Regions from separate parts of the Streptacidiphilus alkalitolerans genome, predicted to be linked through region 1. Evidence: predicted binding sites of a transcription regulator. Region 1 holds the regulator's gene; the other holds the start of a gene.
The links. Region 1 encodes HrcA, which represses chaperone genes, less so after heat shock. Its sites were predicted from a motif close to TTNGCACTCNGNNNNNCNGAGTGCNAA; they were not measured.
Positions count from the first base shown of each region.

Region 2: a site for HrcA is predicted at 1,405-1,431, ahead of ACEZDG_RS31750 (FmdB family zinc ribbon protein). Genes of this name have one in related genera too.

Region 1 is NZ_JBHEZX010000004.1:426,638-430,040, forward strand. It holds gene htpX (zinc metalloprotease HtpX) at 1-844, opposite strand, end outside; gene hrcA (heat-inducible transcriptional repressor HrcA) at 1,048-2,079, shown strand; gene dnaJ (molecular chaperone DnaJ) at 2,137-3,285, shown strand; gene ACEZDG_RS11385 (16S rRNA (uracil(1498)-N(3))-methyltransferase) at 3,318-3,403, shown strand, end outside.
Region 2 is NZ_JBHEZX010000019.1:77,008-80,410, forward strand. It holds gene ACEZDG_RS31745 (potassium/proton antiporter) at 1-1,301, shown strand, start outside; gene ACEZDG_RS31750 (FmdB family zinc ribbon protein) at 1,443-1,799, shown strand; gene ACEZDG_RS31755 (S-methyl-5'-thioadenosine phosphorylase) at 1,818-2,669, shown strand; gene ACEZDG_RS31760 (hypothetical protein) at 2,892-3,403, shown strand, end outside.

The sequences.
Region 1 (3,403 bases):
CCTGGCTGGCCGCCTGCCGGGCGGAGACCGCCGGGGCGAAGTAGAAGGCGTTGAAGGGCTGGGCCCGGCGCAGGTCCTCGGTGGGGATCGCCGCCATCTGCCCGCTGACCTTGGTGAGCGCGGAGGCCAGCGCCGAGGGGCGCCCGGTCAGCAGCGCGGCGGCCCGGTCGGCGGACAGCTCGCGGTAGCGGGAGAGCAGCCGGGTCAGCAGGAAGCTGATGCTGTAGGCCACGGCGCTGACCGCGATCACGATCAGCAGCACCATGCCGGTGTTGTCGCCGTCCCGGTTGTCCCGGCTGCTGAAGCCGCCGAACAGGCCGGCCTGCAGGCCGACCCTGGTCAGCACACCGGTCAGCACGCCGAGGAAGCCGGCGATGGTCATCACCATCACGTCCTTGTGCGCGACGTGCGACAGCTCGTGCGCGAGCACGCCCTCCAGCTCCTCCGGCTCCAAGCGGCGCAGCAGCCCGGTGGTGACGCAGACCACCGCGTTCTTCTCGTTGCGGCCGGTGGCGAAGGCATTGGGGATGTCGCTCTGGGCGACCGCGACCTTGGGCTTCTGCATGTTGGCCAGGGCGCACAGCCGGTCCACGGTCCCGTGCAGCTCCGGATAGTCCTGGGCGCTGACCTCGCGGGCGCCCATGCTGAAGGAGGCGATCCGGTCGCTGAACCAGAACTGGGCGATGAACAGGCCGCCTGCGATGATCACGATGATCAGCCAGGCGCCCTTGAGGAAGACCAGCAGCGCGCCGACGAAGACCACGTACAGCAGTCCGATGAGGAACATCGTCAGCAGCATCCGGCTGGTCAGACCGCGGTCGGGCGCGAAGCGTGTTCTGGGCATGTCGCCACTCCTCGAAATCGGGCTGGTCCTGCAATTCTGCCTTGTGGGCCTACCAACAGGTACGTACGGGAGGGCGCAGGCGTTCCGGTGGCATACCCTCGCGCCTTACACTGGCCGAACAGGCGTTGGCACTCGTTCGCCCGGAGTGCCAGTCCCGAGACCGGCCCACTGAGGACAGACCGAGGACAGGAGGTGCGTGGCCCGTGCCTGAGGAGCGCAAGCTCGACGACCGCAAGCTGGCGGTTCTGCGTGCCATCGTCCAGGACTATGTCGGCACCGAGGAGCCGGTCGGCTCCAAGGCGCTGGTGGAGCGGCACAGCCTCGGCGTGTCGCCGGCCACGGTGCGCAACGACATGGCCGCGCTGGAGGACGAGGGCTACATCCACCAGCCGCACACCAGTGCGGGCCGGGTGCCGACCGACAAGGGCTACCGGCTGTTCGTGGACCGGCTGACCGAGGTCAAGCCGCTGTCCGCGCCCGAGCGCCGGGCCATCGGCAGCTTCCTGGACCACGCGGTGGACCTGGACGACGTGGTGGCCCGTACCGTGCGGCTGCTGGCGCAGCTGACCCGGCAGGTCGCCGTGGTGCAGTACCCCTCGCTCTCCCGTTCGACGGTGCGCCATGTGGAGCTGGTGGCGCTGACGCCGACCCGGGTGATGCTGGTGCTGATCACCGACACCGGCCGGGTCGAGCAGCGGCTGATCGACTGCCCCGCCGCGGTCGGCGAGACGGTGCTCGCCGATCTGCGCAGCAGGCTGAACACCCGGGCCGCGGGCCAGCGCTTCGCCGAGGTGCCGACCCTGCTGCAGGACCTGCCCGAGGCGTTCGAACGCGAGGACCGGGGCGCGGTCACGGCCGTGCTCACCGCGCTGTTCGAGGCGCTGGCCGAGCAGACCGAGGAGCGGATCGTCATCGGCGGCTCCGCCAACCTCACCCGCTTCCCGCACGACTTCCCGCTCACCATCGCCCCCGTGCTGGAGGCGCTGGAGGAGCAGGTCGTCCTGCTGAAGCTGCTCGGGGAGACCGCGGACGCGGGCATGATGGTCCGTATCGGTCACGAGAACGCCTACGAAGGGCTCAATTCCACGTCGGTCGTGTCGGTGGGCTACGGTTCGGGCGACGAGACCGTCGCCAAACTGGGTGTGCTCGGGCCGACCAGGATGGACTACCCGGGAACCATGGGTGCCGTCCGGGCGGTTGCACGGTACGTCGGTCAGATCCTGGCTGCGTCATAGCCTTACAGCGGTGTCGGGAACGTCGGCGCGCGAATAGAAGACAAGCGGAGCATTTTGGTGGCCACGGACTACTACGCGGTACTCGGCGTCCGGCGTGACGCGGGTCAGGACGAGATCAAGAAGGCGTTCCGCCGACTGGCGCGCGAACTCCACCCGGATGTCAACCCCGACCCGAAGACCCAGGAGCGGTTCAAGGAGATCAACGCCGCCTACGAGGTCCTCTCGGACCCCAACAAGCGGCAGATCTACGACCTGGGCGGGGATCCGCTGTCGGCGAACGGCGGCGGGGCCGGCCCCGGCGGCTTCGGCGCGGGCGCGGGCTTCGGCTTCAGCGACATCATGGACGCCTTCTTCGGCGCGGCCGGCGGCGGCCAGCGCGGTCCGCGCTCGCGGACCAGGCGCGGCCAGGACGCGATGATCCGGATCGACATCGACCTCGAAGAGGCCGCGTTCGGCACGACCAAGGACATCCAGGTCGACACCGCCGTCGTCTGCAGCACCTGCAACGGCGAGGGCGCGGCTCCCGGCACCTCCGCGCAGACCTGCGACATGTGCCGCGGCCGGGGCGAGGTGTCGCAGGTCACCCGGTCCTTCCTGGGCCAGGTGATGACCTCCCGGCCGTGCCCGCAGTGCCAGGGCTTCGGCACCGTGGTGCCCACCCCCTGCCCGGAGTGCGCCGGCGACGGCCGGGTCCGCGCCCGGCGCACGCTGACCGTGAAGATCCCGGCCGGTGTCGACAACGGCACCCGGATCCAGCTGGCCGGCGAGGGCGAGGTCGGCCCCGGCGGCGGCCCGGCCGGCGACCTCTACGTCGAGATCAGCGAGAACCCGCACAAGATCTTCCAGCGCCGCGGCGACGACCTGCACTGCACGGTGACCCTGCCGATGACGGCGGCGGCGCTGGGCACCAAGGTCCCGCTGGAGACCCTGGACGGCCAGGTGGAGATCGACGTCCGCCCCGGCACCCAGTCCGGGCAGTCCATCCCGCTGCACGGGCGCGGCATCACCCACCTGCGCGGCGGCGGTCGCGGCGACCTGATAGTGCACGTCGAGGTGCAGACGCCCGGCAAGCTCGACCCGGAGCAGGAGGAACTGCTGCGGCGGCTCGCCACCCTGCGCGGCGAGGAGCGTCCCAAGGGGACCTTCGAGCCGGGGCAGCAGGGCCTCTTCTCCCGCCTGAAGGACGCTTTCAACGGCCGCGCCTGAGCTGCGCGGCACCGAGGACAGGAACGTACACCGTGACAGCCCCCGTGTTCGTGGTGGAGACCTCGCGGCTGGCCCCGGTCGGCTCGGTGGTCCGGCTGGACGGGGCGGAGGGCCGCCA
Region 2 (3,403 bases), on a different contig from region 1:
ACGCGGCGCTGGTGGTGATCCTCGCCGAGGGCGGGCTCGGCACCTCCTGGACCGAGATCCGGCCGTCCGTCCCGGCCGCCGCGGTGCTCGCCACGGTCGGCACCGGCGTCAGCGTGGTGGTGACCGCGCTGGGCGCGCACCTGCTCACCGGCGCCGACTGGCGGCTCTCACTGCTGCTCGGCGCGGTGGTCTCGTCCACCGACGCCGCCGCCGTCTTCTCGGTGCTGCGCCGGGTGCCGCTGCCGTCCCGGCTCAGCGGCCTGCTGGAGGCCGAATCCGGCTTCAACGACGCCCCCGTGGTCATCCTGGTGGTCGCCTTCGCCACCACCGGACCCATCGACAGCTGGTACCTCCTGCTCGGCTCCATCGTCATGCAGCTCGCCATCGGCCTGGTGGCCGGGCTCGCCGTGGGCCGGCTCGGCGCGCTGGCGCTGCGCCGGGTCGCGCTGCCCTCCTCCGGGCTCTACCCGATCGCCGTGGTCGCGCTGACCCTGCTCGCCTACGCCGGCGGGGCGCTGCTGCACGGGTCGGGCTTCCTCGCCGTCTACATCTGCGCGCTGATCCTCGGCAACTCCCGGCTGCCGCACGGCCCCGCCACCCGCGGCTTCACCGAGGGCCTGGCCTGGATCGCCCAGATCGGGATGTTCGTGCTGCTCGGCCTGCTGGTCAACCCGCACACCATGGTCGACGCGATCGTCCCCGCGCTGGTGGTCGGACTGGTGCTGGTGTTCCTGGCCCGGCCGGCCTCGGTGCTGGTCACGCTGACCCCGTTCCGGATCCCCTGGCGCGAGCAGGCCCTGCTGTCCTGGGCCGGGCTGCGCGGGGCGGTGCCCATCGTGCTGGCCACCATCCCGGTGGTCACCGACGTGCCGGGGGCGGACCAGCTGTTCAACACCGTCTTCCTGCTGGTGGTGGTGTTCACCCTGGTCCAGGGCCCGACCCTGCCCTGGGTGGCCCGCACCCTGGGTATCGGCAACCCCGCCCAGGCGGACCGGCTGGACGTCGAGTCCGCGCCGCTGGAACGGCTGCACGGGCACCTGCTGTCGCTCTCGCTGGGGCCCGGATCCCGGCTGGCCGGCGTCGAGGTCGCCGAGCTGCGGCTGCCCAAGGGCGCGGCGGTGACCCTGGTGGTCCGCGACGAGACCAGCTTCGTACCGGGCCCGACCACCGTGCTGCGCCCGGGCGACGACCTGCTGGTGGTCGCCACCGACCAGGTCCGGGACCGGGCCGAGCGGCGGCTGCGGGCGGTCGACCGGGCCGGCAAGCTGGCCGGATGGCTCGACCGCAGGAGCGAGTACTGACGGGCTCGGGGCTCGCTCACGGCCTGCCGCAGGCACAGTGTTGTCACAGCTCACAGCGGTCACGGTGGACTATCGCCGTGGAATACCGCATCATGGACCGTCGTTAGCACTCATCAGGCGAGAGTGCCAGGAGGAAACACAGTGCCGACGTACCAGTACCAGTGCACCGAGTGCGGCAACGGACTCGAAGCCGTCCAGAAGTTCACGGACGACGCACTCACGATCTGCCCCCAGTGCGACGGCAGGCTGCGCAAGATCTACTCCGCCGTCGGCGTGGTCTTCAAGGGCAGCGGCTTCTACCGCACCGACAGCCGCTCCTCGTCGAGCAGCACGGTGAGCGCGGCCAAGCCGGCCGGAGAGTCCTCTTCGTCCTCGGCGCCGTCCACGTCGTCGTCGACCCCGGCCCCTGCCTCGACGTCCTCGTCGTCGTCTTCTTCTTCGTCGAACTCGTCCTCGTCCTCGTCGAAGCCCAGCAGCGGATCGGGCAAGAGCGCCTGACTTCGTATGCTGCGGGACATGACCATCCCTCAGCAGAGCACCCCCGCCGCCGAGATCGGCGTCATCGGCGGCACCGGCCTGTACGCGCTCGTGGACGACCTCGTCGAGGTCTCCGTGGACACCCCGTACGGGCCGCCGAGCGACTCGCTCTTCGTCGGCGCGATGGCCGGGCGGCAGGTCGCCTTCCTGCCCCGGCACGGCCGCGCGCACCGGATCCCGCCGCACCGGATCAACTACCGGGCCAACCTCTGGGCGCTGCGCTCCCTCGGCGTGCGCCAGGTGCTCGGCCCCTGCGCCACCGGCGGCCTGCGGCCCGCCTACGGGCCCGGCACGCTGCTGGTGCCGGACCAGTTCGTGGACCGCACCTCCGGCCGCCCGCAGACCTTCTACGACGGCGAGCAGCGCACCGACGGGCTGACGCCCGAGGTGGTGCACGTCTCCGCCGCCGACCCCTACTGCCCGACCGGCCGCGCCAGCGCGCTCAAGGCCGCCGCGGCGGCGGACTGGGAGCCGGTGGACGGCGGGACCCTGGTGGTCATCGAGGGCCCGCGCTTCTCCACCCGGGCCGAGTCCCGCTGGTACGGGGCGCAGGGCTGGTCGGTGGTCGGCATGACCGGCCACCCCGAAGCCGTGCTGGCCCGTGAGCTGGGGCTCTGCTACACCTCGATCGCCCTGGTCACCGACCTGGACGCGGGTGTGGAGGCCGGCGAGGGAGTGACCCACACCGAGGTGCTGCGGGTGTTCGCCGGAAGCATCGACCGGCTCCGCGGGGTACTCCAGGGCGCGGTCGCGGGCCTGCCGGCCACCGCGGACCGGGACTGCGTCTGCTCGCACGCCCTGGACGGGCTGGAAACCGGCCTGGGCTTCTGACCCCGGCCCGCCCCGGCTCCGGCCGTGGCGGCGGCGGTCAGTACGGCGATGCGGAGGTCACTCCTGCGGGTGGCGGAGTTGTCCACACCCCCCGACTTGTCCACAGGGCCTGGCCAGGGGGCTGATCCGGCTTGCGGAACGGGACAGAGTGAAGGCATCCGCACCGGCTCCGGTCGGCGCGGATGCCGACTCCCCTCCCCCATCCGCAGGTGGTGACCAGCCATGTCCGCAATGATCGACAGCCCGGTCCGGCAGTTGAACCGGCATCGTGCCCACTCGCTCCGCCCCGGCCCCGGCCGGGACGCCCCGGCCGCCGTGCCCGTTCCTGACCCCGTTCTGGAGCCGGCCCCGGCCGCGGCCCCGGTCTGGACCGCGGAGGACGCCTGGGACGACAAGGCCTGGGACGAGGAGATCACAGAGCCAACCCCTGCCCCGGCCCCCGCCGTCGCCACAGTCCCCACCTTCACCTCGGCCCCCGCCGTCACCTCGGCCCCCGCCGTCGCCCCTGAACCCGCCGTAGGCGCCCGCCCCGCGCTGGACCCGTACCCCGCCGCCCTTCCCGGTGACGGGCTCGCGGTACCGGCCAGACGGACGGTGGCGCTGTTCCCACCGATCCGGGCCGGCGGCGGCCGGCACCGCCTGCCCGCCGCCGTACGCCGAAGGCCGGGGCCGATCGCGGCCGGGCTGATGGTCGCGGCGACCACCCTCGCGGCGGGAACGCTGCGGCTGTCCGC